Regions from separate parts of the Cupriavidus sp. GW822-FHT02D05 genome, predicted to be linked through region 1. Evidence: predicted binding sites of a transcription regulator. Region 1 holds the regulator's gene; each other region holds the start of a gene.
What was found. Region 1 encodes HrcA, which represses chaperone genes, less so after heat shock. Its sites were predicted from a motif close to TTAGCACTCNNNNNNNNNGAGTGCTAA; they were not measured.
Positions count from the first base shown of each region.

Region 1 (7,746 bases):
GTTGATGCCGCTTCGGACTGACCGCGGTTACAGCATTCAACCTTCCACCTTCAGCTTTCAACCTTCCACCTTCAGCTTTCAACCTTCAACGTCCAAGTCATGGATTCCGACGACAGGAATCGGGTCGCCGCCGGAATCAGCTCGCCGGCATGTCGCGGCCAATGGGCTGGGTGCGGTTCGGCTTGAGCACGCGGTCAGGCTCGGCCAGCTCGATGCGGGGGGTGCCGCGCAGCGTGGCAAGCGCCTGGTCGATCGTGGCATCGGCCGACGCGGAGATCGCGGTGACCAGCCACACGCCGCCCGACATGGGCCGCTTGACGACGAAGCGGATCGGCCCGGCAATCGACGCCAGCAAGCGATCGGCGTCTTCGGACACGGTGACGGGCGGCGCGGAGAAGCGCACCATGATGTCGCCTACGGCGCGATCGGCGCTGATGCTGTTGAGCGGTGGCGCCGACGGGCGCTGTTGCGCCTGGCAAGCGGTCAGGGCCAGCAAGGCCAGCAGGCCGCAGGCGGCGGTGATCCGCAGAGGGCGAGCCAGCGAGCGGGAGTGTGGCTGTTTGCCGAGTGACATGGGGAAACTCCTGAATGGTTACGGGCCAGGGCGCAGGCGATCAGCCTGCGCTGCGCCGTGAGCGGCGCGCCTCCCGGGCCGTGCCGGTGGTGCCGCGCAGGCCTTGCGCGAGCATCTCCTCGGCGTGTTGCACTGTGGTGGGCGTCACCGTGGTCCCACCCAGCATGCGCGCGGTTTCGACCACGCGGCCGGCGGGGTCGAGGGCGCGGATGCGCGAGCGGGTGACCGAGCCTGTGCCATCGCGCTGGCTGGTCTCCTTGCTGACCAGCAGGTGGGCGCCGGCCTGGGCGGCCACCTGCGGCAGGTGGGTCACGCACAACACCTGGCGGGCGCGGCCGAGTTCCTGCAGGCGGCGGCCTACCACCTCGGCCACCGCGCCGCCGATGCCGGTGTCGACTTCGTCGAAGATCAGGGTGGGGGTGGGCGCGGCCTCGCTGGTAATGACGGAAATCGCCAGGCTGATCCGGGCCAGTTCGCCGCCCGACGCCACTTTGGCCAAGGGGCGCGCGCTGACGCCGGCATGGCCTGCCACCAGGAATTCGACCTGTTCCAGGCCGTGGCTCTGCCCTTCGTCGAGCGGGTGCAGCGCCACCGCGAAACTGCCGCCCGCCATGGACAGGCCCTGCATGGCATCCGTCACGGCGGCCGACAGGCTTTCGGCCGCCACCTTGCGGGCAGCGCCGAGGTGCTGGGCGATGGTGAGGTAGGCGGCGCGGGCCGCGGCTTCGCGCGCCATCGCCTTGTTCAGGTCCTGCGCGGACTGGAGATCGTCCAGTTGCTGGCGGCGCGCCATCAGTTCGTCCGGCAGCTGCTCGGGCGGCATCCGGTACTTGCGCGCGGTGGTGTGCAGCGCCTGCATGCGCGCCTCCACCACCTGCAAGCGTTCGGGGTCCAGGTCGATCCGGTCGACGTAGCGGTTGAGCGAGTGAGCGGCCTCCTCGACCTGGACCAGCGCCGGGTCCAGCGCCGCCAGTACGTCGCCCAGCGCGGGGTCGACGTCAGCCATCTGCCGCAGGCGCTGCACCACGCTGTTAAGCCCGGACAGCACCGAGCCATCGGCCTCGGACAGCGCCTCGAGCGCGGCGCGGCTGCCCTCGATCAGCCCGGCGGCGTGCGACAGCCGGTTGTACTCGGCCTGGATGTCTTCCCATTCGCCGGGTTGCGGCGCCAGCTTCTCGAGCTCGCCGACCTGCCATTCGAGACGCTCGCGTTCCAGCTGCATCTCGCGCGAGCGGTGCTCGACGGTTTCGCGCTGGCGCACGCACGCGCGCCACGAGCGCCAGGCTTCGGCTACCGCGCCGGCCTGCGCGGTGAGCCCGGCATGGGCATCGAGCAGCAGGCGCTGGGCGTCGGGGCGCAGCAGCAGTTGATGGGCATGCTGGCCGTGGATATCGACCAGGCGGTCGCCGATGTCGCGCAGCTGGCCCAGCGTGGCGGCGGCGCCATTGATAAAGGCCTTGCCGCGCCCGCTGGCGTCGACCGTGCGGCGCAGCAGCACCGTGCCTTCGTCGCCGGTGAGATCGTGTTCGGCCAGCCAGGCGTCGAGCCCGGCCGGGGTGGAAAAGGTGGCGCTGATGCTGGCCCGGGCGGCGCCTTCGCGGACCACGCCGGCGTCGGCGCGCTCACCCAGCACCAGGGCCAGCGCATCGATCAGGATCGACTTGCCGGCGCCGGTCTCGCCGGTGAAGACGGTGAAGCCCGGGGAGAAGTCGAGGTCGAGGGTATCGACAATGACGAAATCGCGGATGGACAGGCTGCGCAGCATCGTGGTCGACGGGTCGGGGCTGGGTGATGTCAGGGGACGGATCTGGGCCGGATCGGTGCGGGCCGGGGCGGATCAGAGTCGGTTGTCTTCGCTCGGGTACTCATGCCAGTGCAGCTTCTTGCGCAGCGTGGCGTAATAGTTGTAGCCGATCGGGTGCAGCAGGTTGACGGTCTTGGCCGAGCGCCGCACCACGATGCGGTCGCCGGGCAAGAGCGAGGTTAGCGACTGCATGTCGAAGTTCACGCTGGCGTCACGCGCCGTGGCGACCTCGATCGACACTTCGGCGTCGTGCGGCAGCACGATCGGGCGGTTGGACAGCGCATGCGGGGCAATCGGCACCAGCACCAGGCCCGACAGGGTCGGGTGCAGGATCGGGCCACCCGCCGACAGCGCATAGGCGGTCGAGCCGGTCGGCGTGGAGACGATCAGGCCATCGGAGCGCTGGTTGTACATGAAGTGGCCGTCCACCGACACCGCCAGCTCGACCATGCCTGAAATGCCGGAACGGTTGACCACGACGTCGTTGAAGGCCAGCGCGGAGAAGATCACGCCATCGTCGCGCACCACCTGGGACTCCAGCAGCATGCGGGTCTCGGACTCGTAGCGGCCCGCCAGCATGTCGGGCAGCACCGAGTGCACGTCCTGCAAGGGGATGTCGGTCATGAAGCCAAGGCGCCCGTGGTTCACGCCGATCAGCGGCACCGGGTAGCCGGCCAGCTGGCGCGCCAGGCCCAGCAGGGTGCCGTCGCCGCCGAGCACCACCGCCACATCGGCATGCTTGCCGATCTCGTCGGGCGCCAGTGCCGGATAGTCGGTCAGCCCGGTGGCCAGGGCAGTGTCTCGCTCGAACACCACATCCTGGCCGTTCCTGAGGATACAGGCGGCCAGCTCTTCCAGCGGGCCCTCGATGCCGGCTGTGGCGTACCTGCCGATCAGGGCGACGGTGCGAAATGGGGCGCGCGCGGCGCCGGGCTTGGGGAGCGAAGACATGCCGGGATTAGACCATACCGCCGTGACCATTGTCAGCAGGAGGGCGCTTGGCGCCGGGCCGGATCGCCGATGAGCCGCCCGAATGGTGAAAACTTGCGTAAAATCAGGAACATCATGGATGAACGTGCGAAAACGCTTCTCAAAACCCTCATCGAGCGCTACATCGCCGAGGGGCAGCCCGTGGGCTCACGGACCTTGTCGAAGTACTCGGGGCTCGACCTGTCTCCGGCCACCATCCGCAATGTGATGTCCGACCTGGAGGAAATGGGGTTCATTGCCAGCCCGCATACCTCGGCCGGGCGTATCCCCACGCCGCGCGGCTACCGGCTGTTCGTGGATACCATGCTGACCGCCCAGCCGCTGGATGGCGCGCTCAACCTGGCCGAGCTGACCGGCAAGATCCGGGGCCAGCTGCACGGCCAGCAGCTCGGGCCGCAGCGGATGATCACGTCGGCGGCGCACACCTTGTCCAACCTGTCGCAGTTCGCCGGTGTGGTGATGACCCCCAGGCGCGCCCAGGCGTTCCGCCAGGTCGAGTTCATGCGGCTTTCGGACAAGCGCATCCTGCTGATCATCGTCACCCCCGAGGGCGACGTGCAGAACCGCATCATCCAGACCGAGCTGCCATACACCCCGTCCCAGCTGGTCGAAGCCGCCAATTTCATCAACTCGCACTTTGCCGGCATGAGCTTCGACAATGTGCGCGACCACCTGCGCGGCGAGCTGCAGGCGCTGCGCATGGATATGTCGCAACTGATGCAGGCCGCGGTGGAGGCGGGCAGCAATGCCATGGCCGAGGGGGAGGACGACCACGTCTTCATCTCGGGCGAGCGCAAGCTGCTGGAGGTGGAAGACCTGTCCTCCAGCATGGAAAAGCTGCGCCGCCTGTTCGACGTGTTCGAGCACAAGACCGGCCTGCTCAAGCTGCTCGATGTCTCCAGCCACGCCCAGGGCGTGCAGATCTTCATCGGCGGCGAGAGCAAGCTGGTGCCGCTCGAAGACATGGCGGTCATTACCGCGCCCTACGAAGTCGACGGCCAGATCGTCGGCACGCTCGGGGTGATCGGGCCGACCCGCATGGCCTACGAGCGGGTGATCCCGATTGTCGACATCACCGCGCGCTTGTTGTCCAGCGCGCTCAGCCAGAACTAGTGTTGGCCCGGCCCGGTCTCACAAACTGCCTGTTCCCCTCATCCTGTAAGCTCGGCGAGACCTGGCGGCCGCGCGCCCTGTGCCCGCGCCGCCCCGCCACACCGGAAATTACATGACGCTCACCCCTGAACCGGCCTACCAGCATGGCCAGGCGCCGCGCACGGCCATCCTGCTGATCAACCTTGGCACCCCGGATGCGCCAACGCCGAAGGCGGTCGGCAGCTACCTCAAGCAGTTCCTGTCCGACCCGCGCGTCGTGGAGATCCCACGCGCGGCGTGGCTGCCGCTGCTGTACGGCATCATCGTGCCACTGCGCTCGCGCGCCTCGGCGATGAAGTATGAGTCGATCTGGCTGCGGGAGGCGCATATGACGGGTTCCCCGCTGCTAGTGCACACCGAGCGCCAGGCTCACGCCTTGCAACTGCTGCTGAACCAGCAAGGCCATGAGGTGACGGTGGCGTGCGCCATGCGGTACGGCAATCCCTCGATCGGCTCGGTGCTGGAAGCGCTGCGCCGCCAGGGGACCGAGCGCATCCTGCTGCTGCCGTTGTACCCGCAGTACTCCGGCACCACCACGGCGACGGGCTTCGACGAGGTGTTCCGGGTACTCAAGCAGTGGCGCAACCAGCCGGAGCTGCGGCTGGTCAAGCATTTCCACGACCATCCGGCCTATATTGCCGCCTTGCACCAGCAGGTGGGGGCATACTGGGCGCAGCATGGCACGCCGGATTTTGCGCGGGGCGACAAGCTGATCCTGTCGTTTCACGGCGTACCGCGCCGCACGCTGGAGCTCGGCGATCCCTACCATTGCGAGTGCCTCAAGACCGGGCGCCTGCTGGGCGAGGCGCTGGGCCTGCAGCCTGGGCAGTACCAGGTTACCTTTCAGTCGCGCTTTGGCAAGGCGGAATGGCTGCAGCCCTATACCGCGCCCACCCTGCAGGAGCTCGGCAAGGTCGGCACCGGCCGGGTAGACGTGTTTTGCCCGGGCTTTCCGGCCGATTGCCTGGAGACGCTGGAAGAGATCGCCATGGAAGGGCGCTCCGAGTTCCACGTGGCAGGCGGCAAGGTGTTCCACTACATTCCCTGCCTCAACGATTCGGAAAGCTGGATTGCCGGGCTGGCGGAGATCGGCTTGCAGCACTTGCAGGGCTGGCCGCTGCGGCTGCCGCATCCGCATGAGCTGGAGGCCCGCCGCACGCACGCGCAGACGCGCGGCGCCGCAGCATGAGCGCGGCGCTGCCCAACGGAAGGGGGTGATGAGATGAGTGTATCTTTCGAGGCCGATGCCCGCCTGCGCATCGACAAATGGCTGTGGTGCGCGCGCTTCTTCAAGACTCGCTCGCTGGCTGCCGAGGCGGTGGACCGTGGCAAGGTGCAGGTCAACGGCCAGGCGTGCAAGAATTCGCGCGAGGTCAAGCCGGGCGACACCGTCGTCCTGGAGGCGCACCAGCAACGCTGGGAAGTCGTGGTGAAAGGGATTGCGTGCTTACGCGGCCCGGCCGCGGTAGCCCAGACGCTTTATGCGGAAACCGAGGCCAGCGAGGCGCGCCGGCGGCAGGACGCCGAGAACCGGCGGCTTAACGTGGAGCCTGCATCGAAGCTGCAGGGGCGCCCGACCAAGCGCGATCGCCGCCAGATCGACGGCGTCAGGGGGTGAGGCGCACGGCGATTCAAGCTGTACGGACTCACCCGGCTGGGTCAGCGAACGTAGGGAATGATGTAGTGTTTGAATACCGCCTTGCCACTGCCGTATTCGGTGTCTCGCGGCGTGAAGGCGCCGGAGAGGCAGATGAAGACTGTCATCACCGATAATGCGGCGAGAAGGAAGACCGTCAGAACAGGCAGCTTATGCATGGCTAACCTTTCGAGAGTGGCCCCACTTGAGTTGCATCTTCGACCCCGTTATTTTTGTCATTTTTATACGGTTTCATCTTAGGGGGTGCGCTGCAGCAAAGCAATATGACCCCTATTTCCGTAGACCCCTCTTTGTAACCTTGTATTTCACTGCACTGTCGCGGTGCGCACTTGAAAATCCGGGGGCCTGCCACCAACTGCAGGCTACATTTGCCGATTGACCACCCGGCGGCCTGCGCTAGACAGGCCGCGCCTTTGTTTGATACGGATCGACATGGAAGAACAGAAGCAGACGCCATCCACCACGCCGCCGCTCACGCCAGCCAGCGAGGAGCTGAACACCGCCCCGGCCGGCCAGGCCGATAACGCCGCCACCGTGGACGTGGCGGCCCAGTTGGCCGCGCTTGAAGCCAAGGCCAAGGAGAACTACGACATGTTCCTGCGGGCTACCGCGGAAGGCGAGAACATTCGCCGCCGCGCCCAGGAGGATGTCGCCAAGGCCCATAAATTCGCCATCGAGACCTTTGCCGACTACCTGCTGCCCGTGATGGACAGCCTGCAGGCGGCACTGGCCGACGGGTCGGGCGATATCGCCAAGCTGCGCGAAGGGGTCGAACTGACCGCCCGCCAGCTCGTCAGCGCCTTTGAGAAGGGCAAGATCGTCGAGCTGAACCCGGTTGGCGAGAAGTTCGACCCGCACCGCCACCAGGCCATTTCGATGGTGCCGGCCCCGCAGGAGCCGAACACCGTGGTCACGGTGCTGCAGCGCGGCTACACGATCGCCGATCGCGTGCTGCGCCCGGCGCTGGTCACGGTGTCCGCACCCAAGTAAGCGCCACCTCTTTGCGGTCCGCCCGGCGGGCTGGCACAAGCAACGCCCGGTGCCGCTGGCCCGGGCGTTTTTCATTGCTGGAGAGGTCTATGTCCACAAAGCCAGACAATGCCGTCACGCCCGACATCACTGTGGATCCGGCGGCGCACCTCGACCATCGCGCCTTCGAAGTGTTCGGCATGCGCGAGGTGGACGGCGCCGGCATTGATGGCGCTATCGCCGCCGCCGGCGATGCACTGGTCTGCGTGTTTTTCTGGGGCGTAGACTGCTTCAATTGCGAGATGGCCAAGAAAGCCATGCTGGCCAATCCAGACCCGGTGCGGGCGCTGGAGCTGCACTGGCTGCACGCCAACGTCTATGCGCACCCGGATATGGGCAAGCGATTCGGCCTGCACGGCATTCCGGTCTTCATGTTCTTCCACAAGGGCAAGAAGCTGGGGCGGGCCACCGGCTGGCATGGGCAGGGCCAGTTTGCCGCGGCGGTAGCCAACGCACGGCTGAAGGCTAGCGGCAAGCCGCTGGCTGGTTAGGCGCGTCCGCGCGTCAGCGTGACAGCGCGTATCCCAGCCGGAATTGCCA
Region 1 is NZ_JBXAOE010000002.1:424,959-432,704, reverse strand. It holds gene AC1RQK_RS04435 (hypothetical protein) at 137-574, opposite strand; gene recN (DNA repair protein RecN) at 615-2,339, opposite strand; gene AC1RQK_RS04425 (NAD kinase) at 2,412-3,329, opposite strand; gene hrcA (heat-inducible transcriptional repressor HrcA) at 3,444-4,481, shown strand; gene hemH (ferrochelatase) at 4,594-5,709, shown strand; gene AC1RQK_RS04410 (RNA-binding S4 domain-containing protein) at 5,743-6,138, shown strand; gene AC1RQK_RS04405 (hypothetical protein) at 6,180-6,335, opposite strand; gene grpE (nucleotide exchange factor GrpE) at 6,610-7,167, shown strand; gene AC1RQK_RS04395 (thioredoxin family protein) at 7,257-7,697, shown strand; gene AC1RQK_RS04390 (phospholipase A) at 7,711-7,746, opposite strand, start outside.

Region 2 (7,746 bases), on a different contig from region 1:
CATCCGTATCCGGGTCTGAATGTACGCGACCCAGAAGCAGGCAGAATTCTCGATTCCGGAGGCGATCATGCAAGGTGTCCATACAGAGCAGGTCCTGATGCTGGTTCTCATTTTCGTGGCGGCGTTCGGCGCGGTGTTCGGTCTGCTGCTGACATTCACGCCAAGCCGGGCACGCGAGAGACTGGGGCAGATAGTCGGTACGGCCACGGGAGCCGGCACGGGGCAGGACAATGCCTGGCTCGACAACCTGGTGCGGTGGGCCAGGCCCGTGTCCCGCCTGTCGTTGCCCAAGGAGGGTTGGGAAGGCTCGCAGATGCGCGTGCGCTTCATGAACGCCGGCTGGCGCAGCAGCGCTGCGCCGCATCTCTACTTCGCCGCCAAGACGGTACTGGCCATCGGGCTTCCCATGCTGGCGTTGGTAGCGGTGAGCGGCATGCCGGCGTTCCAGGGGCAGTACAAGACCGTAGCGCTCCTGGCAGTACTAGGTGCGATTGGCTACTACCTGCCCAATGCCGTGCTATCGCGCAAGGTGGATAACCGCAAGCGCGCGGTGTTCGAGGAGTTTCCGGACGTGATTGATCTGCTCACGGTTTGCGTGGAGGCCGGGCTCGGGCTCGACGCGGCGCTGATGCGCGTGGCGGATGAACTTGCGCTGCGCTGCCCGGTGCTGGCCGACGAGCTGCAATTGATGCTGCTGGAACTGCGCTCTGGCTTCGCCAAGGACAAGGCGCTGACCAACCTGGCGCTGCGCACCGGTGTGGATGACGTGGACAAATTCGCATCCATGCTGAACCAGGCCGATCGCTTCGGCACGAGCCTGGGGGAGTCGCTGCGGGTGCTGTCCGACATGCTGCGAACCAAGCGCCGCATGCGTGCTGAGGAACAGGCCGCGAAGATTGCGCTGAAACTACTGTTCCCCTTGATCTTCATGATCTTCCCGACACTGCTGCTGGTGTTGCTTGGACCCGCATTCATCCAGATTTATCGGGTCTTGCTGCCGACCATGTCCGGCCAGTAAGTTAGCTAGCCTCGCCTGACTGGACGTCGCTCCCTCGATTGTCTCCCGGTGCAATGCCAGGGAGCCAGTCTTGCCCGGACTTTGTCCGGGCATTTTTGCTGGTGGCACTAATAGCTAGTATGCCCGCCGGCGGGAGGTGAACGGCGCGACGCGCCCATGACGCTTGACCAGGTCTTCGCTCGCATGAAGAATACAGGCAGGCCCCTTGCCGTCGGCGCGTCGGCATTTCGCATGGAGACCCCATGAAGATCCGCATCCTCAGCGATCTGCACCTCGAACACGACATACCGGCGGCGATACCCGACTGCCCCGCCGACCTGGTGGTGCTGGCCGGCGATATCGCCAATGGCCGTGCCGGCGTCGAATGGGCCGCGCGCACCTTTTCGGGGCCGGTGGTCTATGTGCCGGGCAATCACGAGTACTACGAGAGCGCCTTCGAGCAAGTGGACGCGGCGATGGCGGAGGCCGCCGGGGCGGCGCCGCATGTGCGCGTGCTCAATGACGCGGTGGCTTGTTTCGACAACCTGGCAGGCGAGCCGGTGCGCGTGATCGGCACCACCTGGTGGACCGACTACGCGCTGTTTGGCGCCAACCGGCGCGAGGAGTCGATGCTGGCCTGCGCCGGCGTGATGGTCGACCACCGCCTGATCGAGGTGGCGGATGGCGACGGCCGGCGGCGCCGCTTCACCACGGCCGACGCGCTGGCGCGGCACGAAGCGGCCAGCGCCTGGCTGGCGGCGCAGCTCGCCACGCCCTTTGCCGGCAAGACGGTGGTGGTGACCCACCATGCGCCGGATCTCGGCAGCCTCGACCCGCGCTTCTCCCACGATCTGGTCTCCGCCGGCTTTATCTCGCGCAGGCCGGATCTGGTCGCGCAGGCCGACCTGTGGGTGCACGGCCATACGCATACCGGCTTCGATTACCGCCTGGAAGATGCGCGCGTGGTGTGCAACCCGCGCGGCTATATCCGCCGCAAGACCGGCGAACTGGAGAACCCGGCCTTCGACTGGTGCTACACGGTGGAGCTGTAAGCCTTTCCCGCGACGGCGCCCCTTCGGCCGGTGCTGTCGCCCCATAAACAAAAACCCCCGCCGGCTCGCGCCAGCGGGGGTTTTTGCTACTACAGGTGATGCGGGTACAGCAGGCTGCCGTTTGGCAGGCCGGCAGATTTACATCATGCCGTCCATGCCGCCCATGCCGCCCATGCCGCCCGGCATTGCCGGAGCCGAGTCATCCTTCGGCAGTTCGGCAACAGCGCAGTCGGTGGTCAGCATCAGCGATGCGACCGAAGCAGCGTTCTGCAGCGCGGTGCGGGTCACCTTGGTCGGGTCCAGCACGCCCATTTCCACCAGGTCACCGTACTCGCCGGTGGCGGCGTTGTAGCCGTAGTTGCCGTTGCCTGCGATAACCTTGGCCACGACGACCGAAGCTTCTTCGCCAGCGTTCAGCACGATCTGGCGCAGCGGCTCTTCCATGGCTCGCAGCACGATCTTGATGCCAGCGTTCTGGTCAGCGTTGTCGCCGGTCAGGTTAGCGATGGCAGCGCGAGCGCGCAGCAGGGCCACACCGCCGCCGGGGACAATGCCTTCTTCCACGGCTGCACGGGTTGCGTGCAGTGCATCTTCCACACGTGCCTTCTTTTCCTTCATTTCGACTTCGGTGGCTGCACCAACCTTGATCACTGCAACGCCGCCAGCCAGCTTGGCCACGCGTTCTTGCAGCTTTTCACGGTCGTAGTCCGAGGTCGCTTCTTCGATCTGGGCACGGATTTGCTTCACGCGTGCTTCGATCGAGGCTGCGTCGCCGTGGCCGTCGATGATGATGGTGTTTTCCTTGCCGATTTCGATGCGCTTGGCTTGACCCAGTTCTTGCAGGGTTGCCTTTTCCAGCGTCAGGCCGATTTCTTCAGCGATCACTGCACCGCCGGTCAGGATGGCGATGTCTTCCAGCATGGCCTTGCGGCGGTCGCCGAAGCCCGGAGCCTTGACAGCAGCGGTCTTCAGGATGCCACGGATGTTGTTCACCACCAGGGTCGCCAGGGCTTCGCCTTCGACGTCTTCAGCGATGATCAGCAGCGGGCGGCCCGACTTTGCCACTTGTTCCAGCACTGGCAGCAGGTCACGGATGTTCGAGATCTTCTTGTCGAACAGCAGGACGAACGGGTTGTCCAGGGCGACAACTTGCTTTTCCGGGTTGTTGATGAAGTACGGCGACAGGTAGCCGCGGTCGAACTGCATGCCTTCCACGACTTCCAGTTCGTCGGCCAGCGACTTGCCGTCTTCCACGGTGATCACGCCTTCCTTGCCAACCTTGTCCATCGCTTCAGCGATCAGCTTGCCGATCACTTCGTCGCTGTTGGCCGAGATCGAGCCAACTTGCGCGATTTCCTTGCTGGTGGTGGTGGTCTTGGTCAGCTTCTTCAGCTCTTCAACCGCGTTCACCACAGCCTTGTCGATGCCGCGCTTCAGGTCCATCGGGTTCATGCCGGCGGCAACGTACTTCATGCCTTCGCGCACGATCGACTGGGCCAGCACGGTTGCGGTGGTGGTACCGTCACCGGCGTTGTCGCTGGTCTTGGAAGCCACTTCCTTGACCATTTGCGCGCCCATGTTCTGCAGCTTGTCCTTCAGCTCGATTTCCTTGGCCACGGACACGCCGTCCTTGGTCACGGTCGGGCCGCCGAAGCTGCGCTCCAGCACCACGTTACGACCCTTCGGGCCCAGGGTAACCTTGACTGCGTTGGCGAGGATGTTCACGCCTTCGACCATCTTGGCACGGGCGGCGTCGCCGAATACTACGTCTTTAGCTGCCATGTTCTGAATCTCCTAAATCTGTACGAATGGGGTGCGTGGATTACTTGTTCACCACAGCCATGATGTCTTCTTCGCGCATGACCAGCAGTTCCTGGCCATCCACCTTCACGGCCTGGCCGGCATACTTGCCGAACAGCACGCGGTCACCCACCTTGACGTCGAGGACGATCGAAGCGCCCTTGTCGTCCTTCTTGCCGGGGCCCACGGCGAGCACTTCACCTTGATCAGGCTTTTCGGCAGCGTTGTCGGGAATCACGATGCCGGAAGCGGTCTTGGTTTCATTGTCCAGACGCTTCACGATCACGCGGTCGTGCAAAGGACGCAGATTCATACGGACTCCTTGGTACAAAAAGTGATTTCAGGTTCACAAAAATGACCGCCAGCACTGACGGCCAGCAGAATTAGTACGCTGGGAGAGGTCTGTTAGCACTCATGCCCAACGAGTGCTAATTATAGGGACGGGGGGTAGCGTTTTCAAGTCAACGACTTGATACGTGTTTACCCTGGAGTCGTGAAAATCGTTATGGGGCCTGGCCGCGCGCCGAAATCTTTATTCGCGTCCTGATGGAATCCGGACGGATTTCGCCGACATGAAAGTTACCCATGAATCACCAGTCCAATGTCTCCGGGTCGGATCATCGTATTCCACCCATGGTGTTGCCTGCGGCACTTTCGCCTGCTGCGCAATGCTCAACGTCACCCACATCCATGGCGACGTGACAAGAAGCCACCCCATTCAAAACTGCATGGCAAGAGTACAGAAGCGTTGATTTACGAGCGCGCCGGCCTGGCCAAGAATGGTCACACCAACCCGTCTCAAACCCCTCGCTAGTTCATCGCCAACCCATCCGGAGCGCATCATGTCCCACCCCACCATGCAGGCCCTCATCGTCGAATCCGCGGGCGCGCCGTTCACGCCCGTCCAGCTTCCCAGGCCAGTGGCCGGCCCCGGCCAGGTACTGGTGCGCATCCTGGCCAGCGGCGTCAACCCGCTCGACACCAAGATCCGCGCCGGCCAGGCGGGGCACGCCCGCCACCCCTTGCCCGCCGTGCTGGGGCTGGACCTGGCCGGCGTGGTCGAAGCCGTGGGCGCGGGCGTGACGGCCTTCGCGCCCGGCGACGAGGTCTATGGCATGACCGGTGGCGTGGGTGGCCTGCAAGGATCGCTAGCGCAGTACGCGGCAGTCGATGCCGACCTGCTCGCGCGCAAGCCCGCCGCGCTGTCGATGCGCGAAGCCGCCGCGTTGCCGCTGGTGTTCATCACCGCGTGGGAAGGCCTGGTCGACCGGGCGCGCGTGCAGCCTGGCCAGAAGGTGCTGGTGCATGGCGGCGCCGGCGGCGTGGGGCATATCGCGGTGCAGATCGCCCACGCGCTTGGGGCGCAGGTATATGCCACGGGCTCGGCCGCGCAGAAGGCGATCATCGAAGGCTATGGCGCCACCGCGATCGACCATGCCGCGACATCAGTCGCGCAGTATGTCGACCAATACACTGCGGGCGAGGGCTTCGACGTGGTCTACGACACGGTGGGCGGCTCGGTGCTGGACAATGCGTTCCTCGCGGCGCGCACCTATGGCGGCCATGTGGTGAGCTGCCTTGGCTGGGGCGTGCACGCGCTGGCGCCGCTATCGTTTCGCGCAGCCACGTATTCGGGCGTGTTCACGCTGATGCCAATGCTCACCGGCAAGGGCCGCGCGCACCACGGCGAGATCCTGCGCGAAGCGGCGCGGCTGGCCGATGCGGGCAAGCTCTTCGTGCGGCTCGATGCGCGGCACTTCACGCTCGACAGCGCCATCGATGCGCATCGCGCCATCGAGACAGGCACAGCCAAGGGCAAGCTGGTGGTGGAGATTGCCGGGGACTAAGCGTCTGCGCGATTGCCCAGGCGCTCGATGGTTGCATCCAGGAAGGCGCGCAGCCGCCGCAGGCGGCGCAGGTCGCGGTGATAGCCCACCCAGACGTCGCGCCCCGGTGGCGCCTCGCCCAATTCGATGGCCTGCAGCCCGCCCAGGCACTCGGCCAGCGCGCAGGGCAGGACAGCCAGCCCCGCGCCGGCCGCGCACAGCTTGGCCTGCGCCTCGCGGCTGTTGCTGCCGAATGCCACCCGGGCGTTCGGCAGCTGCTTGCGCATCCAGGCCACGTCGGGCAGGTCCGCGAAGCCCGCATCCAGCGTCAGCAGGGCATGGCCCTCGCCATCGCCCGCGCGCGGCGGTGCCACGCCGGGCGCCGAGTAGAGCGCGTAGTCCATGTGCATCAGCTTGCGCTGCACGATATCGGCCTCGTCGAACGCGCGGATGCGAAAGACCAGGTCCGCCTCGCGGCGTGCCAGGCTGAGCAAGCGCGCATCGGTGACCAGTTCCACCGCGACGCGTGGATGGGCGCGGATAAAGTCCGCGATCACCGGCGTCAGCATGTGCACGCCAAACCAGTCGGACGACGATATCCGCAGCATGCCATCCAGTTCCCGTGCCTGGCCGGACAGCTGGCGCTCGAAAGCAATCGCCTCTGCCTCGATACGCTGCGCGTGGGCGAGCACGGCAGCCCCTTCATCGGTCAGCACGTAGCCGTCGCTGGTGCGCTGGAACAAGGCATGCCCGACGGCATCCTCCAGCGCCTTCAGCCTGCGCCCCATGGTCGGCTGGGTCTGCCCGATCGCGCGCGCGGCGCCGCCCAGGGTGCCGGCGCGGGCGATCGCCAGGAAGATCTTGATATCGCTCCAATCCATCCGGGGAATTTGCTGACGTTACTGACGTTACGTTTGGGAGGTGTCGGATTCAGCGCGGCCAGGCAAGTCACAGGCGGCTAGGCAATGATGGCACGGCGGTGTGGCGGGAACAATAACGGGCACGCCGGGCACGGGCCGGTATCCCGCCAACTTCAGGCGGAAGGCGCCCAGCCTTCCAGAGCCCAGTAGTCAGGCGCTTCCCGGCTGGGACTACGCAGCACCAGCGTGTAGCCGCACTGGCGGCAGCGGTAGGCATAGGCGGCGCCGTCCTGGGCCTGCGCATTGGCGCGCGCGGCCTCGAGGTCCTCGTGCGGCGGCAGGTGTCCTGGCCTGCCGGCCTGGCGCTTGCATCGCTCACACGGCAACATGGATTTACCTCAGGTTGACAGGGGGCATGGTTCCATCCTGTACAGTCGGATGGCAGCGGGCGAATTGGTGCGACGCACCATAATTATAGGCGCTTTGCGAGTCCTTTCCAGATATATAGAGGGCGATGAGCCGCCTTGCGGCGCAACGAAACGATGCCTCGGCAGGGCCGCTGCTGCCCCGCTAGCGGACCGCAGGCGTGGGCACCGTGAGGAGGTCCCGCCGCGCATCTGGATTCGCTTCACCGCGCGCGGACGTATCGCCCGGAGGCCGCTCACGCGGCGGCTCGGCCAGCGGCACCGTGACGACGGCGAACACAGAAAACGGGCACCAGAAAGACGGCCTGAAGAGACTCATTCTGCGGATGACGATGGCGCCGGCAAGAAATGGTGAAGGCTCTGAAAAGCGAAGGACCAGCAAGGCAGCGCCCTGCCGGTCCGGCTTCAGGATTGGTAAGCCCTGCCCATCTTAACGACCGAATCGGCGGATGGTTGAGGCTGTCATCAACTATTCACGAAACCCGCAAAATACGGCGCGCCCCTGGACGGAATACGTCCGGGGGCCACGCAATATACGCCGCAGCTTTACTGCCCGGAAGCCGCATCGCGCGCCTTGCGCTTGGCGGGCCGGCCCGTCTTGACGGTCTCGACCTGAGCCACGACGGCCAGCAATTGCCGCTCCGGCAGCGACTCCAGCATCTTGAGCCCGGCCCGCAGCAACTCACTCTTCTTCACGTGCGCGCCGCCGTTCAGGCAGCGCCGCTTGAGTTCCGCCAGCTTGGCATAGTCCCACTCCGGCATGGTGAAGCTGTCGCGCACGACCTT
Region 2 is NZ_JBXAOE010000049.1:8,893-16,638, reverse strand. It holds gene AC1RQK_RS38030 (type II secretion system F family protein) at 1-19, shown strand, start outside; gene AC1RQK_RS38025 (type II secretion system F family protein) at 98-1,018, shown strand; gene AC1RQK_RS38020 (metallophosphoesterase) at 1,261-2,049, shown strand; gene groL (chaperonin GroEL) at 2,188-3,831, opposite strand; gene groES (co-chaperone GroES) at 3,872-4,162, opposite strand; gene AC1RQK_RS38005 (zinc-dependent alcohol dehydrogenase family protein) at 4,692-5,696, shown strand; gene AC1RQK_RS38000 (LysR family transcriptional regulator) at 5,693-6,556, opposite strand; gene AC1RQK_RS37995 (hypothetical protein) at 6,709-6,924, opposite strand; gene AC1RQK_RS37990 (hypothetical protein) at 7,507-7,746, opposite strand, start outside.
Region 2: a site for HrcA is predicted at 4,255-4,281, ahead of groES (co-chaperone GroES). Genes of this name have one in related genera too.

Region 3 (7,746 bases), on a different contig from region 1:
GGATCACCCGGAAAAGACCCTGGGCACCACGGCAGAGTTCGTGCAGAAGTATCCCAACACGGCACGCGCGATGGTGGCCGCCGTGCTCGACGCCTCGAAGTATATCGACGCATCGGCCTCCAACCGCCGCAAGACCGCCGAGACCATCGCCGCCAAGTCCTACGTCAACACCGACATGGACATCATCCTGGACCGCATGCTGGGCCGCTATGACAACGGCCTGGGCAAAACCTGGGACGACCCGGACTCGATGAAGTTCTACCAGGACGGCGCCGCCAACTATCCCTTCCTCTCCGACGGCATGTGGTTCCTCACGCAGCAAAAGCGCTGGGGCTTGCTCAAGGATCACCCTGACTACCTGGAGGTGGCGAAGAAGGTCAACCGCATCGACATCTACAAACAGGCCGCTGCGGCCGCGCAGGTGCCACTGCCCAAGAGCGATTTCCGTACCGCGAAGCTGATCGACGGCGTGGTGTGGGACGCTAGCAAGGACCCCAAGGCCTACGCCGACGGTTTCAAGATCAAGGCCTGAAGCGCACGCGCCCCGGCGTGATTCCGATTTTGATTGCCGCTTGAACGCCGGCGTGGCGACACGCCGGCTACCGAAGGAGCCTGACGTGAATGCACTAGCCCAGCCGGCCCCGCATGCCGCCAACCAAGCCGCCCCCGCCGATGCCGGCATCACCGCCGAGCTAGCCGTGGTTGGCGACACGCAAGCCCATGAACGCGCCCAGCTCCGCGCGCTCGCCGCGCAAGCCGAGGCCCGCCGCGCGGCGCGGCGCGACGCCATCACCGCCGTGGTGCTCAAGGTGATGCCGCCCGTCGCGGGCTTTGCGCTGTTCCTGCTGATGTGGCACGGCATCGCCACCATGATCCCCGCCATCCCTACGCCGGCCGCCACCTGGCATGCCGCCGTGCCGCTGTTCGCCGACCCGTTCTACCGCAACGGCCCCAATGACCAGGGCATCGGCTGGAACGTGCTGGCGTCGCTGGCGCGCGTGGCGGCGGGCTTCGGGCTGGCCGCATTGATCGGCATCCCGGCCGGCTTCGCGCTGGGCCGCTTCGCCTTTCTCAACGCGATGATGGCGCCCATCATCAGCCTGCTGCGCCCGGTCTCGCCGCTGGCTTGGCTGCCCATTGGCCTGCTGCTGTTCAAGTCGGCAAACCCGGCGGCGATCTGGGCCATCTTCATCTGCTCGATCTGGCCGATGGTGATCAATACCGCGGTGGGCGTGACCCGCGTGCCGCAGGACTACCTGAATGTGGCGCGCGTGCTCGACCTTTCCGAATGGAAGGTGTTCACCCGCGTGCTGCTGCCCGCCGTGCTGCCGTACATGCTCACCGGCGTGCGGCTGTCCATCGGTACCGCATGGCTGGTGATCGTGGCCGCGGAAATGCTCACTGGCGGCACCGGCATCGGCTTCTGGCTGTGGGACGAGTGGAACAACCTGAAGGTGGAACACATCGTTATCGCGATCTTCATCATCGGTGTGGTCGGGCTGCTGCTCGAATATGCGCTGCTCAGCCTGGCCAAGCGCTTCAGCTACGGCAACTAAGACGCTAAGTCGCAAAGACGCCAAGTCGCTACCCGCGCCCTGGCGCCCAAGGAGAAGCTCATGGAAAAGTTCGTCCGTATCGAGAATGTCGGGCAGACCTTCAAGACCAAGAAGGGGCCGTTCGTCGCCCTGCGCGATGTCAACCTGACCATCGCCAGCGGCGAGTTCATTACGCTGATCGGCCATTCGGGCTGCGGCAAGTCCACCTTGCTTAACCTGCTGGCCGGGCTGGACCGGCCCAGCGCCGGCGCGCTGATCTGCGCCGAGCGCGAGATCGCCGGCCCCGGCCCGGATCGGGCGGTGGTGTTCCAGAACCATTCGCTGCTACCCTGGCTGACCTGTTTCGACAATGTCTATCTTGGCGTGGAGCGCGTGTTCGGCGCCAGCGAGAGCAAGGCGCAACTGAAGGCCCGCACGCACGACACGCTGGCCTTGGTTGGCCTGACGCATGCCGAAGCCAAGTATCCGCAGGAGATCTCGGGCGGCATGAAGCAGCGCGTGGGCATCGCCCGGGCGCTGGCCATGGAGCCCAAGGTGCTGCTGATGGACGAGCCCTTCGGCGCGCTGGACGCGCTCACCCGCGCGCACCTGCAGGACGAACTGATCAAGATCGTGGCGAAGACGCGCAGCACGGTGGTGATGGTGACCCACGACGTGGATGAAGCGGTGCTGCTGGCCGACCGCATCGTCATGATGACCAACGGCCCCGCGGCCACCATCGGCGAAGTGCTGAAGGTGGACCTGCCGCGGCCACGCGAGCGCATGGCGTTGGCCGAGGACAAGGATTACCACGCATGCCGCACGGCAGTGCTGGACTTCCTGTACCGCAAGCAGCGCAATCCCGCCCTGAAGGAAGCCGCCTGAGCGGGGGCGATGACGGGCCTGCCACTGCCGCGCCAGGGGCGAAGCCGAGCCGGCATTGCGGCTGTCATGGGCACGGCCGGCCCGCTCCGCTATCATGGACTTCAAACCACATAGTCCCAACCCGCCATGACCACCACGCCTACCTCCCCCGCGGCCCCCGCCGCCCCTGCTTTCGCTGCCGCGAAGTACATCAAGGAAATCGGCCGGGGCGTCAACGGCGCGCGCGCGCTGCCGCGCGAAGATGCCCAGGCGCTGTTCGATGCCATGCTGGCAGGCCGCGTGGCCGATATCGAGCTGGGCGCGGTGCTGATGGCCTATCGCATCAAGGGCGAGGCCCCGCACGAGCTGGCCGGGATGCTCGATGCCGCGCACGCGCATTGCCTGCCGCTGGCCGGCCCGGCGGACCGCGTCGTGGTGTCAATCCCCAGCTATAACGGCGCGCGCAAACAGCCTAACCTGGTGCCACTGCTGGCGTTGCTGCTGGCGCGCGAGGGCATTCCGGTACTGGTGCACGGCTCCCGCCAGTTCAACGGGCGCGTCACCAGCATCTCGCTGTTCGAGGCGCTGGGCATCGTGCCTTGCAGCTCCGTGGCGCAGGCCGAATCCCAGTTGCGCGGCAGGGATGCCCAGCCCGGCCCGCTGGCAGTGCTGCCGATCGACGTGCTGTCGCCGGCGCTGGCCCGGATGCTGGACAAGCGCATGCAGATCGGCTTGCGCAACTCTGCGCATACGGTGGTCAAGATGTTGCAGCCTGTGGGCGCGCACGGCCCGGCCGAGGCGCTGCGGCTGTATAGCTACACCCACCCCGAGTACCGCGAAACCCTGACCGATTATTTCTCGCGCGAACCCGCCAATGTGCTGCTGGCGCGAGGCACAGAGGGCGAGGTGGTGGCGGACGCCCGGCGCAACAGCCGCATCGACTGGCTGCACGACGGGCATCAACGCACCTTGGTCGACCCGACGTCGGGCTCTATCGTTGAAGTACCGGAATTGCCGCCCGGCAGTGACGTGGACCAGACCGCGGCCTGGATCCGCCTCGTGCTGGACGGCGAGGCGCCTGTGCCTGCCCCGATCGCCACGCAGATCGACGCCATCCGCGACTGCCTGCAGCAAGGCACGCGCGTGGCTTGGGCCAGCCCGGTCTGAGCTTCGCCCGCCAGGCAGCGCCTTTAGCGCTTGCGCTGTGGCAGCGGAATGCGATCGTTCTCGCCCGGCACGCGCGGGAACTGGTCATCTTCCCAGCGCTGGGAGGCTGCTTCGATCGCTTCCTTGGTGCTGGCAACGAAATTCCAGAAAATAAAGCGATGGCCATCGGTCGGGTCGCCGCCGAGCAGCATCACGCGCGACGCCACCTGCGCCGTCAACGTCACCGGCTGGCCCGGCACCAGCACCGCCAGGTGCCGCTCGGGCAACACTTCGCCGTCCAGGGCGATGGTGCCGTCCACCGGGTAGATGCCGCGCTCGGCGTGCTCCGCCGGAATCTCCAGGCTGGCGCCCGCCTCGAGCTCAATGGCCACGTAGAGCGTGCGGCTAAACACCTTCACCGGCGCCTCGGCGCCGAATGCATCGCCCGCAATCACCGTCATGCGTACGCCAGGGCGCTCCAGCTTGGGCAGCGTCGCGGCCGGATGGTGATGAAAGGACGGCTCGACGTTCTCGTGCTCCTTGGGCAGCGCCACCCAGGTCTGGATGCCGTGCAGGCGCGGCCCGGCATCGCGGGCGGACTGGGGCGAGCGCTCCGAGTGCGCAATGCCGCTGCCAGCCGTCATCCAGTTCACGTCGCCCGGCCTGATGACCTGTTTGCTGCCGAGGCTGTCGTGGTGCAGGATCTCGCCCTCGAACAGGTAGGTGACCGTGGCCAGGCCGATGTGGGGATGCGGGCGCACATCGGCGCCTTCCCCTGGCGGCATGGCCACCGGGCCCATGTGGTCGAAGAAGATGAATGGGCCGACAGTCTGGGTTGCCGCGGCGGGCAGCAGACGGCTCACGGCAAAGTCGCCGAGGTCACGGGTGTGCGGCTTTAGCAAGTGCTCGATAGCAGACATGATATTCCCCGATTTGGTCGATGCTGACGCTCAGCGCCACTGAGACAAATGAAAAGAGTGTAGCTGCTAGCGAAACACAGCATCTCAACTGGCGACAGAACCGGCAGGGGCATCAGCCCTCTAACCACTGTCGGATCGTTCGCGTACCCGCGTGAGATAGTGGCCTCGTCACATCCTGCAAGATGTCGGAATAAAATACTATGTAGAAGAACCATTCGATTATCAGGAACTATCAACCCTATTGGCACTCCAACTTAGCAGTCCCCCGGCTTGAGTGCTAATATGTGTTGCAATGCAGTGCGAGACCCCGAAAAGGGCCGCACACGCGGGCAACCCACCCGCCGGATGCGAAAGGAGCCATCGAGTGAACGCAGTCCTATCTGCTGACCAAACCCAAATGACCAACCGTCTGCCTGCGGTGCCACAAGGCGCCGGGACGTTTGCGCTGACCTTTCCCGGAACGCTGGGAAATATCGACAGCTATATCCAGGCTGTCCACCGTATTCCCCTGCTTACCCCCGAGGAAGAGCAGCGGCTCGCGCGCGAGTTGCGCGAGCACGACTCCGTCGATGCGGCGCGCCGCATGGTGCTGTCGCACCTGCGCCTGGTGGTGTCCATTGCCCGCCAGTACCTCGGCTATGGCCTGCCCCACGCAGACCTGATTCAGGAAGGCAATATCGGCCTGATGAAGGCCGTGAAGCGCTTCGACCCGGATCAGGGCGTGCGGCTGGTGTCTTATGCGATGCACTGGATCAAGGCCGAGATCCACGAATACGTGCTGAAGAACTGGCGCATGGTCAAGGTGGCTACCACCAAGGCTCAGCGCAAGCTGTTCTTCAACCTGCGCAGCCACAAGCAAGGTGCCCATACCTTCACGCCGGAACAGATCGACGCGGTTGCGCGCGAGCTGAACGTCAAGCCGGAAGAAGTGATGGAGATGGAAACCCGCCTGTCGGGCGGCGACCTGGCGCTCGAAGGGCAGATCGACGATGGCGAAGAGGATTTCGCGCCCATCGCCTACCTGGCCGACAACCACAACGAGCCCACCCGCGTGATCGAGGCGCAGCGCCACGACCGCCTGCAGGTGCAAGGCCTGGAAGAAGCGCTGTCCAAGCTCGACGACCGTAGCCGCCGCATCATCGAGGCGCGCTGGCTGCAGGTCAACGACGACGGCTCGGGCGGCTCCACGCTGCACGAACTGGCTGACGAATTCGGCGTTTCCGCCGAACGCATCCGCCAGATCGAAACCGCGGCGATGAAGAAGATGAAGGGTGCGCTGCAGGCCTTTGCCTAAGGCTTAAGCGCACCAAAAGTAGAACAGGGCCGGTCTCGCGACCGGCCCTGTTTTATTTTGCCTGCCGGCTTCGCGCCGGCGGCCCGCCTCATGACAGCATCAGGACAGCAGTTGCTTGAGGTCGTGCACGATCGGCTCCGGCCCCTGGCCGTGGCGGATAAACAGGCGCAGCTTGCCGCTCGGGTCGAACACATAGCTGCCCGCCGAGTGATCCATGGTGTAGTTATTCGGGGACGTGCCCGGCACCTTGGCGTAGAACACCTTGAAGTCCTTCGCAACCTTCTGCAGCGCGGCATCGTCGGCCGGGCGCATGCCCAGGAAGCGCGGATCGAAGGCCGGCACATACTGCGCCAGCAGCGCCTGCGTATCGCGCTCCGGATCCACCGTAACGAACAACACCTGCACCTTGTCGGCGTCCGGTCCCAGTTGTTCCATCACCGCCTTGAGCTCGGCCATGGTGGTCGGGCACACGTCAGGGCAATGCGTATAGCCGAAGAACATCACTACCGCCTTGCCCTTGAAGTCGCCAATGGAGCGCACCTTGCCGTTGTGGTCGGTAAGGACGAAGTCCTTGCCGAACTCGCTGCCGCCGGTGATATCGACGTTCTTGAAGGAAGCCTTCTGCTGGCCGCATGCCGCCAGCAGCAGCGCGCACAGGGCCAGCAGGCAAAACCGGCGGAAGGCCGCGAAGGTGGGGAGAAAGCCTGAAGGGAAATGGTTTGGCATGCGAGTTCGGGTGGTGTTGGCGAGCCGGCGCCGCCCGGCAGGCGGCTAGGCGCGACAAGGTCACATTAACAGATGACACGCAGTATCGCCGATCGTGGCCGCCACGCGCGCAGGCCGCGACAAGATGCCGCAAGCCTGCAGGCCTGCATGCACCGCTCAGGCCTGCGGCAGGAATTTGAAGTAGTGATCGACCAGCAGCGCGGCGAACAGCAGCGAGAGATACAGGATCGAGAAGCGGAAGGTGCGTTGCGCCAGCGCATCCGAGTAGTTGCGATACATCTTCCACGAGTAGGCCAGGAACCCGCCCCCCAGGATCAGCGCGGCCGCCAGGTAGATATAGCCGCACATGCCGTACACAAAAGGCAGCAGCGTGGCCGCGATCATGATCAGCGTGTACAGCAGGATATGCAGCAGCGTGAAGCGCTCGCCGTGCGTCACCGGCAGCATCGGCAGGCCGGACTTGGCGTAGTCGGCGCGGCGATACAGGGCCAGGGCCCAGAAGTGCGGCGGCGTCCACGTGAAGATGATCAGCACCAGGAACCAGGCTTCCGCCGGCAGGTCGCCCGCGACCGCCGCCCAGCCAAGCGCCGGCGGCATGGCGCCGGACAGGCCGCCGATGACGATGTTCTGCGGCGTGGCCGGCTTGAGCAGGATGGTGTACACCACGGCGTAGCCCACGAAGGTGGCCACGGTCAGCCACATGGTCAGGTCGTTGGTGTAGACGTGCAGCAGCCACATCCCTGCCCCACCCAGCACGGCGGAGAACACCAGCGTCTGGATGGTGGTGATCTCGCCGGTGGCCGACGGGCGCCACGCGGTGCGGCGCATCAGCGCATCAACCTTCTGCTCCACCAGGCAGTTGATGGCGAAAGCGGCACCTGCCAACAGCCAGATGCCGGCGGCACCGCCGATCAGCACCGGCCACGGCACCATGCCGGGCGTGGCGAGGAACATGCCGATGATGGCGCAGAAGACGGCAAGCTGCGTCACCCGCGGCTTGGTCAGGGCGGCGTACTGGCGGATCAGGTGGCGAACCCGCCCGAGGGGATGTGTGTGGGTAGCTGTAACCACTGGAGAGTTCTTGTCTTTCATGTGGCGCGCGCGGCGGCCGGCACGTCGGTAGCAATGTCAGCGGACCGGGCCGCGAGCCCTATATTGTAGTTGAGGCGAACCAGGAGCAGCAGCAAGACCGCCGCGCCGCCGTTATGCGCCACCGCGGCGCCCAGCGGCCAGTCGAACACGATGTTCGACAGACCTGTGG
Region 3 is NZ_JBXAOE010000013.1:149,983-157,728, reverse strand. It holds gene AC1RQK_RS18965 (CmpA/NrtA family ABC transporter substrate-binding protein) at 1-532, shown strand, start outside; gene ntrB (nitrate ABC transporter permease) at 618-1,556, shown strand; gene AC1RQK_RS18955 (ABC transporter ATP-binding protein) at 1,617-2,420, shown strand; gene ybiB (DNA-binding protein YbiB) at 2,547-3,566, shown strand; gene AC1RQK_RS18945 (pirin family protein) at 3,590-4,465, opposite strand; gene rpoH (RNA polymerase sigma factor RpoH) at 4,863-5,759, shown strand; gene AC1RQK_RS18935 (SCO family protein) at 5,859-6,485, opposite strand; gene AC1RQK_RS18930 (heme o synthase) at 6,642-7,577, opposite strand; gene AC1RQK_RS18925 (COX15/CtaA family protein) at 7,574-7,746, opposite strand, start outside.
Region 3: a site for HrcA is predicted at 4,720-4,746, ahead of rpoH (RNA polymerase sigma factor RpoH). Genes of this name have one in related genera too.

Region 4 (7,746 bases), on a different contig from region 1:
CGCCACGATCTCGCCGTCGCAGCGCACCTCGCGCGTGGCGGGGTCCAGGCGCACCGGGCCATGCGCCAGCTCGGTGCTGACGCGCCCGGCACTACGGCGCAGCAAGGCCCGGATGCGCGCGAACAGCTCGTCGAGGTCGAACGGCTTGACCATGTAATCGTCGGCGCCGGCATCCAGGCCGCGCACGCGGTCGGCGGTGGCGTCGCGCGCGGTCAGGATCAGCACCGGCAGCGCCAGCCCGCGGGCGCGCAGTTGCCGCAGCACCGCCTCGCCGGAGCGGCCGGGCAGGCCAAGGTCGAGCAGCACGGCGTCGTAGGTGCCGGGCGCATTGGCGGCCAGCGCGGCATCGGCGAGGCGGCCATCCCTGACCCAGTCGACCGCGTAGCCTTCGGCCCGCAGGCCTTCCTCTACGCTTTCGCCGATCATCGGGTCGTCTTCCACCAGCAGCAGGCGCATGGCATGGATTCCTTGGTTGGTGATGAGTGGGTGCCTTGGGGTCAACGGCGTTGCAGCCGGTCCAGGCGCAAGCGGTGGCGGTGGTCGGTCAGGCGCCGGACCGCCAGCGTGGCGGCCAGGATCACGCCCAGCATGCTGCCACCGGCAAGCAGGAACATCAGCAGGATCTGGTACCGGGCCGCGGCGATCGGGTCCATCCCGGCCAGGATCTGGCCGGTCATGATGCCTGGCATGGTGATGATGCCGGCCGCCGCCATGGTGTTCATGGTGGGCAGCATGCCGCTGCGCACCGCCTGGCGCACGATCACGCGCAGCGCCGCCTGGCGGTCATCGCCAAGCGCCAGGCGTGCATCGATGGCGGCGCGCTGGTGCCAGACCGCGGTAAAGGCGCCATTGAGCGCCAGGCTCGCGGCGTTCATCACATTGCCCAGGATGATGCCGGCCAGCGGGATCGCGTGGCGGGCGTCGTACCAGGGCGTCGGGCGCAAGGCCGTGGTCAGCGCCAGCACGGTCACCAGCAGCGTCGGCAGGCTCACGGCGGCGGCGCCGATCAGCGCGTGCCAGGGCCCCGCCAGGCGGCGCTCCTGCCGGCTGCCCACCTCGCGGGCGGCTGCCGCGATCATGGCCGCTACCGTCAACGCGGTCACCAGCGGCGACGACAAGCCAAACACCGTGCGCAGCACCAGCCCGACCAGCAGCAGTTGCACCACCATGCGGCCGGCGGCCCAGAGCAGGCTGCGGTGCACGTCCAGCGACATCACCAGCGAGGCGCCCGCGCCGGCTAGCACCAGCAGGCTGGCCAGCGCCAGGTCATAGGCTGTGAGCGGGATCGGGCTCATGCCGGCACCGCTTCCAGCCCGGCGGCGCCGAGGCGATAGTGCCGGTCCTGCAGGCGTGCCGCCTGCGCGGGATTGTGCGAGACGATCAGCAGCCCCAGGCCCTGTGCCTTGCAGTCGTGCAGCAGCGCTTCGACGGCCAGCGTGGTCTCGGCGTCCAGCGCGGAGGTTGGCTCATCCAGTAGCAGGAAGCGCGGACGGCGCACCAGCGCGCGGATCAGCGCGAGGCGCTGGCGCTCGCCGGTGGACAGGCGGCTCACGGGCGCCTGCAGGATGTCCGCGGGCAAGCGCAGCCGCGCCAGCAGCGCCTGGGCAGCCGGCACGTCCGTCATATGTTCAAGCACGTCGTCGCCCCACCAGCCGGACTCGGCCGCCACGTACATGACCTGGCGCCGCCAGGCCGGACCGCTCATGCTCTCGCGCGGGGTATGGCCTAGCCGGACCTGCCCGCGATTGGGATCGAGATCGGCAATCATGCGCAATAGCAGGCTCTTGCCCGCGCCGGATGCGCCGGACAGGATCACGCAACTGCCGGGCGCGACGGTGAGGCTGAACGGCCCGCGGCCGGCGCCTTCGAGGCCGCTGATGTCCAGGCTGGCGTCGGCACCGCGCGTTGACGGCAGGGCGCCAACGGTGGCAAGGGGCGGCATCGTGTCAGCCATTGTCATGGGTTGAGCCATCCGCGTGCGATGGGGTAGGCCAGCAGGTGCCGGTAAAGCTGCTCCGCGCGCACAGTGACAGCGGCAAGCAGCGGGCGCGTGAAGGCAGACGTAGTCACGGCCGCGCAGCATGCCGCTATCGCAAATGCGCCGACGATGTCCAGTGGAAAGTGTACGCCGAGGAAGACGCGGGCCCAGCCCGTTAGTGCCGCGGCTACCAGCAAGCCGGTCCCGCTCAGGCGCTGGGCCCTGCCGGGCGCGCGCAGCAGGACGAAGGCCAGCGTGGCCAGCAGCGTGACGTGGTCGCTCGGGAAGGAGGGGTCGGCGGCATGCGCCAGGTAGGTATGCCCGACGCCCGCCATGAAGGGCCGCGGCATCGGCAGCAGCAGGCCGGACAGGGTCGAGCAGAGCCCGCCCAGCGCCACGGCCGCCAGGGCGCTCATCACCATCTGGCGCTCGCCCGGCCGCGCGCGCAGCCAGCCCGCGGCCAGCACCAGCGGCGCGGCTGCGATCAGTCCCTCGGCAAGGAAAGCGGCCACCCAGAGGCCGGCGCCAGACAGCCCAGCGGGGGCGTTCAGGCGCTGGAACAGCGTGAGGTTCAGGGCAAGGAGCGTCGGCATCGGGAACGTTGGATTCTGGCGATGCGACAAGGATAGGGCACAACGGCTTAAGAAACGCTTAAGGCTGGCCGGCTGGCCGTGCCCGGCCCGCTCCATGCCGACGTCGTGGACCCGGGTAAATCATGCGGGTCGCGCAAGGCAGCGTGGGTGGGAACCCGATGTGCTCGCCACGTCAGGCGCGCTGTCAGGCGCGCATTCTAAGCAAATGCGAAACGATCAGTTGGCCGCGCATGGCGGTGCTTTCTATACTCAGCACTCACCGGCATCGAGTGCTGATTGCCAGCCCGCAGTGCCACCGTCGGCACTGGCATCCGCCGCCAACGAACTTCTCTCTTCCTTTCCTTCTGGAGCCAGCATGAGCCTTCGCCCACTGCACGACCGCGTTCTCGTCAAACGGTCCGACAACGAAACCCGCACGCAATCCGGCATCGTCATTCCCGACAGCGCCGCCGAAAAGCCGGACCAGGGCGAGGTGATCGCCGTCGGCCCGGGCCGGCGCAACGAAGCCGGCGAACGCATTGCACTGGACCTGCGCGCGGGCGACCGGGTGCTGTTCGGCAAGTATGCAGGCCAGGCGGTGAAGGTCGACGGCGACGAACTCCTGGTGCTGCGCGAGGAAGACATCCTGGCGGTGGTCGAGCGCTGAATCGCCGCGTGTCCGCCAGCATCGATCCAGTGTTTCCCGAACGAACCCGACAATCAAGACAGGACAGACAGCAATGGCAGCAAAAGATGTAGTGTTCAGCGACGTGGCCCGCGCCAAGGTGGTCGAAGGCGTCAATATTCTCGCCAATGCGGTCAAGGTGACGCTGGGCCCCAAGGGCCGCAACGTGGTGCTGGAGCGCAGCTTCGGCAGCCCTACCGTGACCAAGGACGGCGTCTCCGTGGCCAAGGAGATCGAGCTCAAGGACAAGCTGCAGAACATCGGCGCGCAGCTGGTCAAGGAGGTCGCTTCCCGCACCAGCGATAACGCCGGCGACGGCACCACCACCGCTACCGTACTGGCGCAGGCCATCGTGCGGGAGGGCGTCAAGTACGTCGCGGCCGGGCTCAATCCGCAGGACCTGAAGCGCGGCATCGACAAGGCGGTGACGGCGGCCATTGAAGAGCTGCGCCGCATCAGCAAGCCCACCACCACCAGCCGCGAGATCGCGCAGGTCGGCACCATCTCCGCCAACGGCGAAAGCGCCATCGGCGAGCGTATCGCCCAGGCCATCGACCGGGTCGGCAAGGAAGGCGTGATCACGGTGGAAGACGGCAAGTCGCTGGAAGACGAGCTCGAAGTGGTGGAGGGCATGCAGTTCGACCGTGGCTACCTGTCGCCGTATTTCATCAACAACCCCGACAAGCAGGTGGCGGTGCTCGAGCAACCCTACCTGCTGCTGGTGGACAAGAAGATCTCCAGCATCCGCGACCTGCTGCCCGTGCTGGAGCAGGTGGCCAAGGCCGGACGTCCGCTGCTGATCGTGGCCGAGGACGTGGAGGGCGAGGCACTCGCCACGCTGGTGGTCAACAATATCCGCGGCATCCTGAAGGCCGCCGCGGTCAAGGCCCCCGGCTTTGGCGACCGCCGCAAGGCACTGCTGGAAGACATCGCGATCCTGACCAGCGGCCAGGTGGTGTCGGAAGAGGTCGGGCTGTCTCTGGAAAAGATCGCGCTGGAGCAACTGGGCCAGGCGGGGCGCGTGGAAATCGGCAAGGAGAACACCATCATCATCGATGGCGCCGGCGACGCCGCGCAGATCCAGGCGCGGGTCAAGCGTATCCGCACCCAGATCGACGAGGCCAGCTCCGACTATGACCGCGAGAAGCTGCAGGAGCGCGTGGCCAAACTGGCCGGCGGGGTGGCAGTGCTCAAGGTCGGCGGCGCCACGGAAGTCGAGGTCAAGGAGAAGAAAGCCCGCGTGGAAGACGCGCTGCACGCCACGCGTGCCGCGGTGGAAGAGGGCATCGTGGCCGGCGGCGGCGTAGCGCTGATTCGTGCGCGCCAGGCCATCAAGGATCTGACGGGCATCAACCCGGACCAGCAGGCAGGCATCAAGATCGTGCTGCGGGCACTGGAGGAGCCGTTGCGCCAGATTGTTGCCAACGCCGGCGAAGAGGCCAGCGTGGTGGTAGCGCGCGTGGCCGAAGGGACGGGCAATTTTGGCTACAACGCGGCGACCGGCGAATATGGTGACCTGGTGGAAGGTGGTGTGGTTGACCCGACCAAGGTCACACGCACCGCTTTGCAGAATGCCGCTTCGGTGGCAGGCCTGATCCTTACCACGGATGCTGCGATCGTCGAACTGCCGAAGGATGAGGGACAGCTCGGCGCGCAGGGCGCGGCTGGCGGAGGCGGTGGGCTGGATTTCTGAGGCCGTTGGATGAAGACGCGTCCGGCAAGGCATGAACGAAGGGGGTCCCGCAAGCGGGGCCCCCTTCGCTTTGCATGCATCGCCGCTGCGCATTCGGGCTGGAGCAGCACCAATCTTCGGCACCCTCTGCAGGGTCCTGGCGGGGATGCAAAGCTCGCATGCCTATATGCGTTTCGCGTGTCTATATATAGACGAAATTCATCCTTCGACGGCCAATTCCGTTGCGCTATCGTGAGGGGCTTGTAAGCGCTTGCCTAAGACGGCTGCGGTGGCAACGCCCCCCATCTCCACGCAGTTGCATCATCAGCAGTGTGCTCTGGGAGAACGGCGCGGATCCGTGCCAGGAATGGCGCACAGGCAAAGAACATGGCAATTCACGCGGGCTTGCTTCTTGCCTGATGCATTGCCGGCAACGAAATGCGCCCCGCGCGTGAATCCACAAACCATCGATATCGACAGGAGGTTCTTCCCATGGCTACACCGCTGAAAGTGGTCGCCGTCAACGGCAGCGCGCAGCAGCCCTCGCGCACGCTCGCGCTCGTGCAGGCACTGCTCACGGAACTGGATAGCCGGCTGCTTTTGCAAAGCCATATCGTCAACCTCGGCGATATCGCGCGTCCGCTGGGCGCGGCGCTGTCGCGCGCAGAGCTGCCGGCCGAGATTGAAAACGAACTGGTCGCCATCGAGTCCGCGGACCTGCTGGTGGTGGCCGCGCCGGTGTATCGCGGTTCTTATCCCGGCCACTTCAAGCACCTTTTCGACCTGGTGGGGCAGGAAGCGCTGGTGGACAAGCCGGTGTTGCTGGGGGCGACGGGCGGCAGCGACCGCCACGCGCTGGTGCTGGAGCATCAGTTGCGGCCGCTGTTCGGCTTCCTGCAGGCGCTCACGTTGCCCATCGGCGTGTACGGCAGCCCGGGGGATTTCCACAATGACCAGGTCAGCAGCACCGCGCTGGCCGAACGCATCCGCCTGGCCGCGGATCGTTGCGCGCCGTTGTTCGAAGCCAGCCGCAAATCGCCGCTGCAGCGCGCGGCTTGAAGGGGAGAACCGCGGCAATGAATGTCTTCTGGTTTCTTCCCACGCACGGCGACGGCCACTATCTCGGCACCACGGAGGGCGCGCGCCCCGTTTCGCTGGGTTATCTGAAGCAGATCGCGCAGGCGGCTGACAACCTGGGCTACTACGGCGTGTTGATTCCCACCGGCCGCTCCTGCGAGGATTCATGGGTGATTGCCTCCGCAGTGGCGCCCTGGACGGAGCGCCTGCGCTACCTGGTGGCAATCCGCCCGGGCATCATCTCGCCGACCGTGTCGGCGCGCATGGCCGCCACGCTTGACCGTATTACCAATGGCCGGCTGCTGATCAACGTGGTGACCGGCGGCGATCCGGACGAAAATCGTGGCGATGGGCTGTACCTCGACCACAGCCAGCGCTACGCGGCATCGGCCGAGTTCCTGCGCGTCTGGCGCCGCGTGCTGGAGGGCGAGGCGGTTCACTTCGATGGCGAGCATATCAAGGTGGATAACGCCAAGGCGCTGTATCCGCCGGTGCAGCGTCCTTACCCGCCCCTTTACTTTGGTGGCTCGTCCGAGCAAGCGCACGACCTGGCAGCCGAGCAGGTCGACGTGTACCTGACCTGGGGCGAACCGCCCGAGGCCGTAGCGCAAAAAATCGCCGATGTTCGCGAGCGCGCCGCGCGCCTTGGCCGCAAAGTGCGTTTTGGCGTGCGCCTGCATGTGATCGTGCGCCGTACCAGCGAGCAAGCCTGGCGGGCCGCCGATGAACTGATCGCGCAGATCTCGGACGAAACGATCGCCGCCGCGCAGAAGTCCTTCTCGCGCTTCGATTCCGTCGGCCAGCGCCGCATGGCCGCGTTGCACGGCGGCCGCCGCGACCAGCTGGAGATCTATCCCAACCTCTGGGCCGGCGTGGGCCTGGTGCGCGGCGGTGCCGGCACCGCGCTGGTGGGCAATCCACAGGAAGTGGCCGCACGGATCCAGGAATACGCGGATCTTGGCATCGAGAGCTTTATCTTCTCGGGCTACCCGCACCTGGAGGAAGCGTACCGCTTCGCCGAACTGGTGTTCCCGTTGCTGCCGGAGCCGTACGCCAGCCTGGGCCGCGGCGGCGCCACCAACCTGACGGGGCCGTTCGGCGAGATGATCGCCAACGACGTGCTGCCGGGCAGGAAGGCTGCGGCCTGAGCCGCAACCTCACGCGCTCGCGCCTGATCCAGATCGGCGAGCTGCGGGAGAGCCGGCCCAAGCCCGGCGAGCCGGAAGAGCCAGATGCCGCCGCTGGCGAGCCTCCCGTGTTTGCCATCGCTATCTAAACCCAGACAACAAACGCATGCCAGAACTCAATCCTTCCCAGGCGGCTCTCTTTGCGCGCTTCCGCCCGATCTTTGCGCAGATCGCCGAACGCGCGGCCCAGCGCGAACAGGAGCGCGAGCTTGCTTTCGATGCGGTCGCCCTGCTTCGCGATGCCGGCTTCGGCGCTTTGCGCGTCCCGGTGGCGCTCGGCGGGCTGGGCGCGTCGGTCGAGCAATTGTTCGAACTGCTGATCGAGCTGGGCGAAGCGGATTCCAACTTGCCGCAGATCCTGCGCGCGCATTTTGGCTTTGTCGAGCGGCTCTATGCGGAGATAGCGCCCGAACTGCGGGAGCGCTGGCTGCAGCTCGTCGCGCAGGGCGCGATCTTCGGCAACGCCACTACCGAGCTTGGCGACGGCGCGCCAGGCAAGCACAAGACCACCTTGTCGCCGGATGGCGAAGGCTGGCGGCTCGACGGCGAGAAGTTCTACAGCACAGGCACGCTCT
Region 4 is NZ_JBXAOE010000021.1:108,824-116,569, forward strand. It holds gene AC1RQK_RS26295 (response regulator) at 1-456, opposite strand, end outside; gene AC1RQK_RS26300 (ABC transporter permease) at 498-1,295, opposite strand; gene AC1RQK_RS26305 (ABC transporter ATP-binding protein) at 1,292-1,954, opposite strand; gene AC1RQK_RS26310 (phosphatase PAP2 family protein) at 1,957-2,571, opposite strand; gene groES (co-chaperone GroES) at 2,927-3,217, shown strand; gene groL (chaperonin GroEL) at 3,291-4,928, shown strand; gene msuE (FMN reductase) at 5,400-5,966, shown strand; gene ssuD (FMNH2-dependent alkanesulfonate monooxygenase) at 5,984-7,132, shown strand; gene AC1RQK_RS26335 (acyl-CoA dehydrogenase family protein) at 7,278-7,746, shown strand, end outside.
Region 4: a site for HrcA is predicted at 2,821-2,847, ahead of groES (co-chaperone GroES). Genes of this name have one in related genera too.